One region of the Enterobacter sichuanensis genome, then DNA from elsewhere that is predicted to be linked to it. Evidence: predicted binding sites of a transcription regulator. Region 1 holds the regulator's gene; each other region holds the start of a gene.

The links. The regulator PhoB, encoded in region 1, activates phosphate uptake and scavenging genes when phosphate is short. The targets are predictions, from matches to a motif close to CTGTCATAAAACTGNCNNAT.
Region 2: pstS (phosphate ABC transporter substrate-binding protein PstS) is a predicted target of PhoB. The motif match lies at 1,447-1,466, and genes of this name have one in related genera.
Region 3: C1N69_RS02810 (esterase-like activity of phytase family protein) is a predicted target of PhoB. The motif match lies at 1,485-1,504, and genes of this name have one in related genera.
Region 4: glpT (glycerol-3-phosphate transporter) is a predicted target of PhoB. The motif match lies at 1,486-1,505, and genes of this name have one in related genera.

Annotation. Positions count from the first base shown of each region.
Region 1 covers NZ_CP027986.1:1,015,884-1,019,012, reverse strand. The annotation lists gene phoR (phosphate regulon sensor histidine kinase PhoR) at 1-1,015, opposite strand, end outside; gene phoB (phosphate response regulator transcription factor PhoB) at 1,037-1,726, opposite strand; gene sbcD (exonuclease subunit SbcD) at 1,914-3,119, shown strand; gene sbcC (exonuclease subunit SbcC) at 3,116-3,129, shown strand, end outside.
Region 2 covers NZ_CP027986.1:4,694,425-4,697,553, forward strand. The annotation lists gene glmS (glutamine--fructose-6-phosphate transaminase (isomerizing)) at 1-1,233, shown strand, start outside; gene pstS (phosphate ABC transporter substrate-binding protein PstS) at 1,554-2,594, shown strand; gene pstC (phosphate ABC transporter permease PstC) at 2,723-3,129, shown strand, end outside.
Region 3 covers NZ_CP027986.1:588,436-591,564, reverse strand. The annotation lists gene yjiA (GTPase) at 1-12, shown strand, start outside; gene C1N69_RS02810 (esterase-like activity of phytase family protein) at 81-1,439, opposite strand; gene C1N69_RS02805 (YfaZ family outer membrane protein) at 1,851-2,396, shown strand; gene C1N69_RS02800 (NAD-dependent succinate-semialdehyde dehydrogenase) at 2,444-3,129, opposite strand, start outside.
Region 4 covers NZ_CP027986.1:3,238,740-3,241,868, reverse strand. The annotation lists gene glpA (anaerobic glycerol-3-phosphate dehydrogenase subunit A) at 1-1,362, opposite strand, end outside; gene glpT (glycerol-3-phosphate transporter) at 1,618-2,970, shown strand; gene glpQ (glycerophosphodiester phosphodiesterase) at 2,982-3,129, shown strand, end outside.

The DNA.
Region 1 (3,129 bases):
TGTCCGTCCCTTCCGGCGTATGGTTCACCGCGTTATACACCAGGTTTGAAATGGCACTACGCAGTTCATCTTCACTGCCCAGCACCTTTAGCGTGTTGTCGACCTCAAAGGTCAGGTGATGCCTGTTGTGGCTTAAGGTTTGCGCTTCACCCTCCACGACCCGCAGCATCATTGGCACATCGATGGTGTCATTCAGCGCAAGCGTTGGCGCGGCTTCAATCTTCGAGAGCGTCAGCAACTGCTTCACCAGGCCTTCCATCCGGTGCGTTTGCTCGCGCATGGTGTGCAGCGCTTTTTCGCGCGGCGCACCTTCAAGCGTTTGCTCCTGCATCATCTCCAGATAGCCCTGAAGCACGGTCAGCGGAGTCCGCAGTTCATGGCTGACGTTTGCAAAGAAGTTGCGACGCGCCCCCTCCAGCTGGTGCATCTGGGTAACATCGCGCGCCACCATCAGCCACTGCTTGTCGCTGTAGGGCATCACGCGGATTTCCAGATGGCGACCGTTATTGAGCTTCAGATTGTGCGGTCGGGTAAAATCACGCTTTTTCAGGTACAGCGTGAACTCGGGATAGCGCAGAAGGTTGAGGATATTCTGGCCATTATCATCCGGCCAGCGCAGGCCCAACAGCTGTTGCGCCAGACCATTACACCAGAAGATGGTCCCTTCTTCGGTGGTCAGGATGACCGCATCCGGCAGCGATTCCGCACCGCTGCGAAAACGCTTAATCAGGCTTCCCAGCTCGCGGCGGCGCTTTTTATTACGCATCTGCATCTGATGCAGACCGTACAGCAGCGGCTCCCAGCTGCCGCTTCCCGGCGGCGGCGTCATACTGCGGTCAACCCACAGCCACCAGGAGAGGCGCAGCAGGTTCCAGAAATGCCAGATCAGCAGCCCGGTGACCGACGCCAGCAGAAACCACGGCAGGTGTCCAAGAAAGGCCCCCAGAATGAAGGCCGGAATACAACATAAGATCAGTTCAAAGACGAGCCTTTTCCATGACAGACGTTCCAGCACGCGTCACACTCCTGTCATTGTTCAGAAACGGGTAGAAAAACGATAACCCGTGCCGCGGACCGTCTGCACCATGCGATCGTGGCCGCTCAGTTCCAGCGCTTTTCGCAGGCGGCGGATATGTACGTCAACCGTCCGGTCTTCGACATACACGTTAGTTCCCCAGACGTTATTCAGCAACTGCTCGCGGCTGTAAACGCGTTCCGGGTGAGTCATAAAGAAGTGCAGGAGTTTAAATTCGGTAGGCCCCATGTCGAGGGGATTTTCACCGGTCATTACGCGGTGTGAGGTGGGGTCAAGGCTCAGTCCCTGCATCTCGATCACCTCTTCCACCGCCATCGGTGAAATGCGGCGCATCACGGCTTTAATGCGGGCCACCAGCTCTTTCGGTGAAAACGGTTTGGTAATGTAGTCGTCCGCGCCGGTCTCCAGACCGCGCACGCGATCCTCTTCTTCACCGCGCGCCGTCAGCATCACCACCGGGATGTCGCGGGTCAGCGCTTCACGCTTCAGGTGCTTGATAAACTGCAGTCCGGAACCGCCGGGCAACATCCAGTCCAGCAGAATCAGATCGGGCCAGGGTTCATTCAGCTGGTTCACTGCGCTGTCATAATCTTCCGCTTCAACCGGCTGGAAGCCATTTTGCTCGAGCACGAAGCACACCATTTCACGAATTGGAGCTTCATCTTCTACGACCAGAATACGTCTCGCCATACTTTGCCCTGTCTTATCTTATGTACGTTACAAGTTTGTAATTCGGCGCCATTATGCGTCAGATTTATGACAGATTTATGAAAAACAGTACCACGACAATAGCCAAACTGTTGTTTTATTACAGCGGTTATTTTCCCTTCCCTGAAGGTTTATAATCCTGCTTTCTCTTTTTCGCCACGGATCAGCTATGCGCATACTTCACACCTCGGACTGGCATCTGGGTCAAAATTTTTACAGCAAAAGCCGTGCGGCTGAACATGACGCGTTCCTGAACTGGCTGCTGGAAATGGCCCAGGCGCATGAGGTAGATGCGATTATTGTGGCGGGTGACATCTTTGATACCGGCTCTCCTCCCAGCTATGCGCGAGAACTGTATAACCGCTTCGTGGTGAATTTGCAGCAAACCGGCTGTCATCTGGTGATTGTCGCCGGTAACCATGATTCCGTCGCGACGCTCAACGAATCCCGCGACATCCTGGCCTTTCTTAATACCACCGTCGTCGCCAGCGCCGGGCACGCCCCGCAGATCCTGAAAAAACGGGACGGTACACCAGGGGCGGTACTGTGCCCCATCCCGTTTTTACGTCCCCGCGATATCGTGCAAAGCCAGGCTGGGCTGTCAGGCGCGCAAAAACAGCAACATCTTTTACAGGCCATCACTGAGTATTATCACCAGCAGTACGCCGAAGCCTGCGCCCTGCGCGGCGAACAGCCGATTCCGGTGATTGCGACCGGGCATCTCACCACCGTCGGGGCCAGTAAAAGTGACGCCGTTCGTGACATCTATATCGGCACGCTCGACGCCTTTCCGGCGCAAAACTTCCCGCCAGCGGACTACATTGCGCTTGGGCATATCCACCGCGCGCAGGTTATCGGCGGCTGCGAACACATTCGCTACTGCGGCTCCCCCCTTTCACTCAGTTTCGATGAAACGGGTAAAGCCAAATCTGTGCATCTGGTGAGCTTCACCGGGGGCAAACTCAGCACCGTCGAGACGCTGGAGGTGCCGGTCACTCAGCCCCTGGCGGTGCTGAAGGGCGATCTCGATGCCATTACCGCCCAGCTGGAGCAGTGGCGCGGTGTCGAGCAGGATCCTCCCATCTGGCTGGATATCGAAATCACCACCGATGACTACCTGCATGATATGCAGCGGAAAATCCAGGCGTTGACTGAAGATCTGCCGGTTGAAGTCTTACTGGTGCGCCGCAGCCGCGAGCAGCGCGAGAAAATTCTGCTCAGCGCCCGGCGTGAAACCCTCAGCGAACTGAAGGTAGAAGAGGTGTTCGAACGCAGGCTTTCGCAGGAGGAGATAGACGACGCGAAGCGCGCAAGGCTCAGCGAGTTGTTCTCCCATACCCTGCATGCGCTCAAAGATGAGGATGAAAACGCATGAAAATTCTGAG
Region 2 (3,129 bases), 1.0 Mb from region 1:
GTGACCCGTCGCTTTATCTTCCTGGAAGAGGGCGATATCGCGGAAGTGACCCGCCGCAGCGTGACCGTATTCGATACCAAAGGCGAGCAGGTGAAACGCCAGGAGATCGAATCTAACCTGCAGTACGACGCGGGCGACAAAGGCGCTTATCGTCACTACATGCAGAAAGAGATTTACGAGCAGCCAAACGCCATCAAAAATACCCTGACCGGGCGCATTAGCCACGGTGAAGTGGATCTGAGTGAGCTGGGTGCTAACGCGAACGAACTGCTCAGCAAGGTTGAGCACATTCAGATCGTAGCCTGCGGCACCTCCTACAACTCCGGTATGGTCTCTCGTTACTGGTTTGAATCCCTGGCGGGCGTGCCGTGCGACGTCGAAATCGCCTCGGAATTCCGCTACCGCAAATCCGCGGTGCGTCGCAACAGCCTGATGATCACCCTTTCTCAGTCTGGTGAAACGGCAGATACTCTGGCCGCGCTGCGTCTCTCAAAAGAACTGGGTTACCTGGGCTCTCTGGCCATCTGCAACGTTCCGGGCTCTTCGCTGGTGCGTGAATCCGATCTGGCGCTGATGACCAAAGCCGGTACTGAAATCGGCGTGGCCTCTACCAAAGCGTTTACTACTCAGCTGACGGTTCTGCTGATGCTGGTGGCGAAACTGGCGCGTCTGAAAGGTGAAGATGCCTCTGTTGAGCATGACATCGTTCATGGTCTGCAGGCGCTGCCGAGCCGTATTGAGCAGATGCTCTCCCAGGACAAACGCATTGAAGCGCTGGCGGAAGATTTCTCTGACAAACATCACGCCCTGTTCCTGGGCCGTGGCGATCAGTATCCGATTGCGCTGGAAGGCGCGCTGAAACTGAAAGAGATCTCTTACATCCACGCTGAAGCCTATGCGGCAGGCGAGCTGAAACACGGTCCGCTGGCGCTGATTGATGCTGATATGCCGGTCATCGTTGTAGCCCCTAACAACGAACTGCTGGAAAAACTGAAATCTAACATCGAAGAAGTGCGCGCCCGCGGTGGTGTCCTGTACGTCTTCGCCGACAAAGATGCCGGTTTTGTCAGCAACGACAACATGCACATCATCGAGATGCCGCATGTAGAAGAGGTAATTGCCCCGATCTTCTACACCGTTCCGCTGCAGCTGCTGGCCTATCACGTTGCGCTGATCAAAGGCACTGACGTTGATCAGCCGCGTAACCTGGCGAAATCTGTCACCGTAGAATAATCCCTCCAGGCTCCACCTTCGGGTGGAGCTTTTTTACCCCACCTGGTTTGTTTTTAATCAATCCTTTCACGTTTTTATTGATGACAATTTGTCATCTTCAGCTACTTTTTCAGTGTCACATAAAGAAAAAATTTCTGAAAATGTCTTGTCATAAATGCGGCTAACACGATGAAAATTAAGCTTTCTTTTGCTGGTTTTTAAGTGAAATTTCCATTGTCATAAAACTGTCATAATTCGTACATTTATCTGTCACCTGTTTGTCCTATTTTGCTCATCGTAGCCACTAAACAACGATTTACGAAAATCTTGCAGGAGACATTATGAAAGTTATGCGTACCACTGTCGCAACTGTTGTCGCCGCGACCTTATCTCTGAGCGCGTTCTCTGTATTTGCAGAAGCAAGCCTGACTGGCGCTGGTGCAACCTTCCCTGCGCCGGTGTATGCCAAATGGGCGGATACCTACCAGAAAGAAACCGGTAACAAGGTTAACTATCAGGGTATCGGCTCCTCCGGTGGCGTGAAACAAATTACCGCTAACACGGTTGATTTCGGCGCATCAGATGCTCCGCTGTCTGATGACAAACTGGCTCAGGAAGGCCTGTTCCAGTTCCCTACCGTGATCGGTGGTGTGGTTCTGGCTATCAACCTGCCGGGCGTAAAGTCGGGTGAGCTGGTGCTGGACGGCAAAACGCTGGGTGACATCTACCTGGGCAAAATCAAAAAATGGGATGACGAAGCGATCGCTAAACTCAACCCTGGCCTGAAGCTGCCTTCTCAGAACATCGCTGTGGTTCGCCGCGCGGACGGTTCCGGTACCTCTTTCGTCTTTACCAGCTACCTGGCAAAAGTGAACGAAGAGTGGAAATCTAAAGTTGGTTCCGGCTCTACCGTTAACTGGCCAACCGGTCTGGGCGGTAAAGGGAACGACGGCATCGCTGCGTTCGTACAGCGTCTGCCAGGTTCAATTGGCTACGTAGAGTATGCGTACGCGAAGCAGAACAACCTGTCCTACACCAAACTGGTTTCTGCCGACGGCAAACCGGTTAGCCCGACCGAAGAGAACTTTGCCAACGCCGCGAAAGGCGCTGACTGGAGCAAATCTTTCGCTCAGGACCTGACTAACCAGAAAGGCGAAGGTGCGTGGCCAATCACCTCTACCACCTTCATTCTGGTCCACAAAGAGCAGAAGAAACCTGAGCAGGGCGCTGAAGTGCTGAAGTTCTTCGACTGGGCGTACAAAAACGGTGGCAAACAGGCTAACGCTCTGGACTACGCTACCCTGCCGGACAACGTGGTTGAGCAGATCCGTGCTGCATGGAAGACCAACGTCAAAGACAGCAGCGGTAAAGCGCTGTACTAACAGGATATATTTAACGAAGATGGCGGGTGGCGCTGCGCTTACCCGCCCTACGGTTTACTCTGTAGGCCCGGTAAGCGTCAGCGCCACCGGGCATATTCGTAAAAACGTCTCAAACAGAAGAGTAATTTATGGCTGCAACCAAGCCTGCATTTAACCCTCCGGGTAAAAAAGGTGACATGATTTTCAGCGCGCTGGTCAAACTGGCTGCGCTGATTGTGCTATTGCTGCTGGGCGGCATTATCGTGTCCCTGATTTTCTCCTCCTGGCCGAGCATTCAGAAATTCGGTTTCTCCTTTCTGTGGAGTAAAGAGTGGGATGCGCCGAACGATATCTACGGTGCACTGGTGCCGATTTACGGTACGCTGGTGACCTCGTTCATCGCCCTGCTGATTGCGGTTCCGGTAAGCTTCGGTATTGCCCTGTTCCTGACGGAGCTGGCGCCGGGCTGGCTCCGTCGTCCACTGGGGATCGCCATCGAACTGCTGGCGGCCATTCCAAGTATCGTATACGGCATGTGGGGCCTGTTTATCTTTGC
Region 3 (3,129 bases), 430 kb from region 1:
CTGAAGAAATAGCCTCCCCGCTTAACTATGCGCTCCGAACAATCCCCTCTCCCCTGTGGGGAGAGGGGTGAGCGGTAAACTTATTTCACCGCCTCCGGCAGCGTCACAATCCACAGCTCGCTGTCGGACTCCGGCTTCTTCAGCGGCTTCACGCTGAGCGTGGTTTCAACCGGTTTATCATCAAGCGTCAGCTTGCCTTCCGCGTTCACCCGATAATCCTTGAGCTTCTTGCCTTCCACCGGTTTTTGCATCGCCACCTTCACGCCAAAGTCGTTATCGTTCGCCACCGCCAACGTTTTGCTGTCGATCAGCGCCAGCCCTTCAGCCTTTTCCTGCTGCCAGCCCAGGGCGCGGAGATCGAGCACCTGCGTTTTTGCCGCAAGGGTAATGCCGCGCTGCGCCAGGGTTTTCTCATCATCAAACTCCGGGTACTCGCCCGGCTTGTCGAAGGTGGCCAGATCGCTTGCCTTGCTGAGATCCACCTTGTAAATCAGGTTACGCATCCCGTCGTTTTTATCACTGCCCTGCTCAATCAGCAGGATGTGCTGGTTATCGAGCGCCACGATGTCGCCGATTTTGGCGTCGCTGTTTTTGTCATAGGCCGCGCTGTCGATGGGGTAGCCGTACATCGCGGTTTTGCCGGTCGCCGGGTCGAAGCTCACCAGACGTGTAAACAGCGCCTGCTTTTTGCTCTTACCGTCGATATCCAGCGTACTTTGTACGGCGGCGATAATCCGCCCGTCCGGCATTCGGGTCAGGCCTTCAAAGCCCCGGTTTGGCTGGCGCCATTTAATGATGTTTGGCAGACCGCCGGCGATGGATTTCTCCCCTTCAGCCGCCTGCGGCCCGTGGATCGCCAGGATCTTCCCTTTGCTGTCGACGTTAATCAGGAACGGGCCATACTCATCGCACAGCCAGTAGCCGCCTTTGCCGTCCGGCGTGATGCCTTCTGTATCCAGCCCGCGGTTGTCACCCTTGAGCGTCTTTAACGTGTCGCTGAATGCCACTTCATTGGTGGAGCCAATCACGCCGCTTTGTAGCGGCAGACCGTTAATCTCGCCTTTATCGTCATGCAGCGGGCGGGCATCAACAGCCTCCGCTTTGCCGTTCTGGACGCGAATGGTCATCAGCAGCGGCGCGAAATCCGGCGTGACAAATATTTTGGCTTCGTTTTTACCCATTTTTGGCGCATCGGCGTTGGGACCGCGATCGGTCACGGTCGCAAACGTCAGGGCATCGCCCTGCTTGCCCGTAAACAGCAGGCCAGAACCAATCCCCACCGGGAGCCCGTTCGGGAATGCATCGGCAAACGCGCCGCTGTATTTCACATGTGAGCCGTCAGGGAAGCTGACGACGTAGCGCTCAGCGGTAGGCTGTGCCGCCATGCCAGAGAAAGAGATCGCACAACCGATAAGTGCAGGAATAATTTTTCTTTTCATATTGTTAGTGTCCAGTGAGTGAAGCCAACAACGTAAAGAATAAACGTGTCAGAAAAATGACATGGAAAGGCAATCAGCCTGCGCGAGGAAGTGTATATTCACCGCCCGGAAATGTAAGGTTGTGTTGTATTATGTTACATCAGAAATACTTCTGGAAATTATTAGAAACTCCATTAATTCACCTCTCATCACTTTCCCTTCCTCGTTCAGTTTGTGTTTAGTCAAAAAATTAAACGGTTCCTAAATGCCTGAACGTCACGCGTTGACACCCTGACAACCAAACATCGATGCAACATTTCAAACAAAAAAATTAACAACATCAGCATAAAAAATCGGCCCTCGTCACATTTGCAGTCATAAACGTCACTTGTTAAGGTGCGCCCAGATTAATTTAATGACGAGGCATAAAACATGAAAAAACTGAATATCCTTCTTCTTTCTGCGCTGGCTGCCGTATCAGGTTCCGCACTGGCAATGGGCGGCACCGTTGAGCAGGGTAAAAACTTTACTAACCTCAATCTGGAAATGGGGAAATCCTCCTCCGGTGTTTATCTGGAAAGTAACTGGCTCAAAAACACCGACGACGGTACCCAGACCGGCGGCGTTGGCGCAGGCTACAACCTGGAAGTGGGACCGGTGATGCTGAATGCGGGCGCGAAGGCAATCTACCTCGGCCCGAAAAAAGGCGATAACGGCGTGGCCTTCCCGATTGGCGGCGGCGTAAACGTTGCGCTGACCGACAGCATCCACGTGTATGGTGAAGGCTATGCGGCTCCAGAAGGGCTGAACAACAGCGTGAAAAACTACGTCGAAGCCAACGGCGGCGTAAGCTGGACGCCGATCACGCCAGTGACTCTGAAAGTGGGTTACCGCCACGTGAGCGTTGATGGTAAAGACGGTCGTCCTGGCCACACGCTGATTGACGGCGCCTACGTGGGCGGTGGAGTCACCTTCTAAGCCTGCGAAGAAACAAAAAACCTGCCATCTGGCAGGTTTTTGACCTCTTACTTACGCACCACCACCAGCTTCTGGTTCACAAACTCTTTGATCCCCAGATCCGACAGCTCGCGCCCATAGCCTGAACGCTTCACGCCGCCGAACGGCAGCTCTGGCGCGGTATCGGTGAGCCAGTTGATGTATACCATTCCGGTCTCAATCCGCGACGCCATGTTCTTCGCGCGCTCAATATCACGACTGAACACCGCGCCGCCCAGGCCGTAGTGGGAGTCGTTCGCCAGCGTGACCGCCTCGTCGTCGTTTTTCACCACATACATCTGCGCCACCGGGCCGAAGAACTCCTCGAAGTACGCCGGGTTATCGCGCGAGATATTCGTCAGGATTGTCGGTTCGAAGAAGCACCCCTCACGCTGCACCGGCTTGCCGCCGTAGTGTAATGTGGCACCGTTTTTCACCGCCTCGTTAACCTGTCTGGTCAGCGTTTCGAGCGCATCTTTAGACGACAGCGGGCCCAGCGTGGTGCTTTCGTCCAGCGGATCGCCAATTTTCACCTGCTTAAATGCCTCGATGAATTTACTCAGGAAGGCATCTGCAATTTTCTCGTGCAGGATAAAGCGCTTCGCCGCGGTACAGACCTGCCCGGCGTTGTTGAGCCGCGCATTCACACCGATCTTCACGGCTTTGTCCAGGTCCGCATCATCGAGCACCACGAAGACATCGTTGCCGCCCAGCT
Region 4 (3,129 bases), 2.2 Mb from region 1:
ATTGACCGTCAGGTTCTCCACCGCGTACTGCACTTCACCAGCGGTCACGGCTTCGCACTCGCACACCAGGCTGCGGCTCAATCGTCCTTCACCGAGCCACTGTGGCGTTCTGTCGCCGTGGCGGTAAATTGCGGACCCGCGCAGCGGCGCAGGCAGGGAGATGATTTTTTGCAGCGTTTTCTCGGTAGACTGGCGCGATCCGGGTAAAGGCTGTTCTGCCGTCACGCACCGTTCGGTATTGCCCAGCTTGCGGCAGACGGCATCCGTCGCCCACTCGGCCATCAGACGATAGGTCATCAGCTTGCCGCCTGTAATCGTGATAAACCCGTCCAGGCCATCGCGCGCGGCGTGATCGAGCAGCACAATGCCGCGGCTGACGTTACGCCCGCTCGGATCGTCGTCGCTGGCCACCAGCGGGCGGACGCCGGCATACGCGCGGAGGATCCGGGTCTGCGCCATGACCGGGGCCAGTTTTTCCCCTTCGCGCAGCAGGATGTCCACCTCTTCGGCGGTCACGCGGTTGTAATCAATTTCGCTGTAGTCCACGTGGGTGGAGGTGGTGCCGATTAACGAAATGGTATCGCCCGGCACCAGAATATCGGCATCGGAGGGTTTGCGGCAGCGGTTGATCACATGGTTATTAATGCGGTGGTCGAGGATCAGCAGGGAGCCTTTCGCCGGGAACATGCGTACCGACAGGTCAGCATATTCCGCAATACGTTGACCCCAGATCCCGGCGGCATTGATGACGACGGAGGCAAACAGCTCGCTGTGTTCGTTGTATTGCGTATCAAACACCCGCACGCCGCAGATGCGATGGCCTTCACGGATCAGCCCGGTTACTTCGTGCCCGGTCAGGATGTGCGCCCCATGCTCGCGGGCGTCCAGCATATTGGCGGCCGTCAGGCGAAAGGGATCAACCGTCCCGTCGGGCACTTTGACCGCGCCCGTCAGGGCAGGGTTGACGGCGGGTTCAATGCGGCGCGCGAGGGCCGGGTCGATGGCCTCGGCCTGAATCCCCGCCGCATGACATGCCGTCAAAAAGGTTGACTGAAAGGCGAGATCGTCTTCGGGAAGAGTAATAAACAGACCGTCGGTCGGCTCAATGCAGTGGCGGGCAATACGCCGCAGGATCTGATTTTCGGCGATACATTCGCGTGCTGATTCGCCGTCCGTCACGGCGTAGCGGGCGCCGCTGTGAAGCAGTCCATGATTGCGTCCGGTTGCGCCTGTCGCAATGTCATGGCGCTCCACCAGCGTGACGCTTAACCCCCGCAGGGCACAATCGCGTGCGATACCGGCGCCGGTTGCGCCACCGCCAATGATAATCACATCGCGAAAGCGTGGATCGTGAATTGTCATTGTCATCCCTCAGTGTTCGTTTTTTATCATTTAGCCACATGAAAACTGTGGTTTGTTTGATTTCGAACACAAACGAGCGAAATTCGAAAGTGAAACGTGATTTCATGCGCTTTTTTGCGCATCTTGTCATATTTCTGTAACAATTTGTGCGTTGATTCACAGTAACAATCACCGTGATTTCTTAACATCGCGACCTCTCTGGAGTATGGGGCAGTTAAACCCCTGTAAATTCAATAGCTGGCCACGGAGGCTGTCATGCTCAGTATCTTCAAACCTGCGCCGCATCGGGCGCGTCTGCCAGAGGCAGAAATTGATCCGCTATACCGCCGTCTGCGTTGGCAAATTTTCCTCGGGATCTTCTTCGGGTACGCGGCGTATTACCTTGTGCGCAAAAACTTCGCGCTTGCTATGCCGTATCTGGTGGAGCAGGGCTTTTCGCGCGGCGATCTGGGGTTCGCGCTGTCGGGGATCTCCATCGCCTACGGTTTTTCCAAATTCATCATGGGGTCCGTCTCGGATCGCTCGAATCCGCGCGTGTTCCTGCCGGCGGGTCTGATCCTCGCGGCCGCGGTCATGCTGTTTATGGGCTTTGTGCCGTGGGCAACCTCCAGCATTGCCATCATGTTCGTGCTGCTGTTCCTCTGCGGCTGGTTCCAGGGGATGGGATGGCCGCCATGCGGACGTACCATGGTGCACTGGTGGTCGCAGAAAGAGCGTGGCGGCATCGTGTCGGTATGGAACTGTGCGCATAACGTGGGGGGCGGCATTCCGCCTCTGCTGTTCCTGCTGGGGATGGCCTGGTTTAACGACTGGCATGCGGCGCTCTACATGCCGGCCTTTGGCGCCATTCTGGTGGCGATTATTGCCTTCGCCCTGATGCGTGACACGCCGCAGTCCTGCGGCCTGCCGCCGATTGAGGAGTACAAAAACGACTACCCGGACGATTACAGCGAGAAGCACGAAGAAGAGCTGACGGCAAAGCAGATCTTCATGAAGTACGTGCTGCCTAACAAGCTGCTGTGGTATATCGCGGTCGCCAACGTGTTCGTTTATCTGCTGCGCTACGGCATTCTCGACTGGTCGCCGACTTACCTGAAAGAGGTGAAGCACTTCGCGCTGGATAAATCCTCCTGGGCCTACTTCCTGTATGAATATGCGGGGATCCCGGGCACCCTGATTTGCGGCTGGATGTCGGACAAAGTGTTTAAAGGCAACCGCGGTGCGACGGGCGTCTTCTTTATGACTCTGGTCACCATCGCCACCGTGGTCTACTGGCTCAACCCGCCGGGCAACCCATCAGTCGATATGGCCTGTATGATCGTCATCGGCTTCCTGATTTACGGTCCGGTAATGCTGATTGGTCTGCACGCTCTGGAGCTGGCACCGAAAAAAGCGGCAGGCACGGCGGCGGGCTTTACCGGTCTGTTTGGCTATCTGGGCGGTTCGGTCGCGGCGAGCGCCATTGTCGGCTACACCGTTGACTTCTTCGGCTGGGACGGCGGTTTTATGGTGATGATTGGCGGCAGCGTGCTGGCGGTCCTGCTGCTGGTTGTTGTGATGATCGGTGAAAAACGTCACCACGCGGAAGTGCTGGCGCGTCGTCAATAAGGAGCATTGTAATGAAATTAACACAGTTAGCGACGGGCCTGCTGCTGGCGGGCCTGATGACCGGGTCCGCGCTGGCGGCAGATAAAATCGTCATCGCCCACCGCGGTGCGAGCGGTTATCTGCCGGAGCATACGCTGCCGGCAAAAGCGATGGCCTATG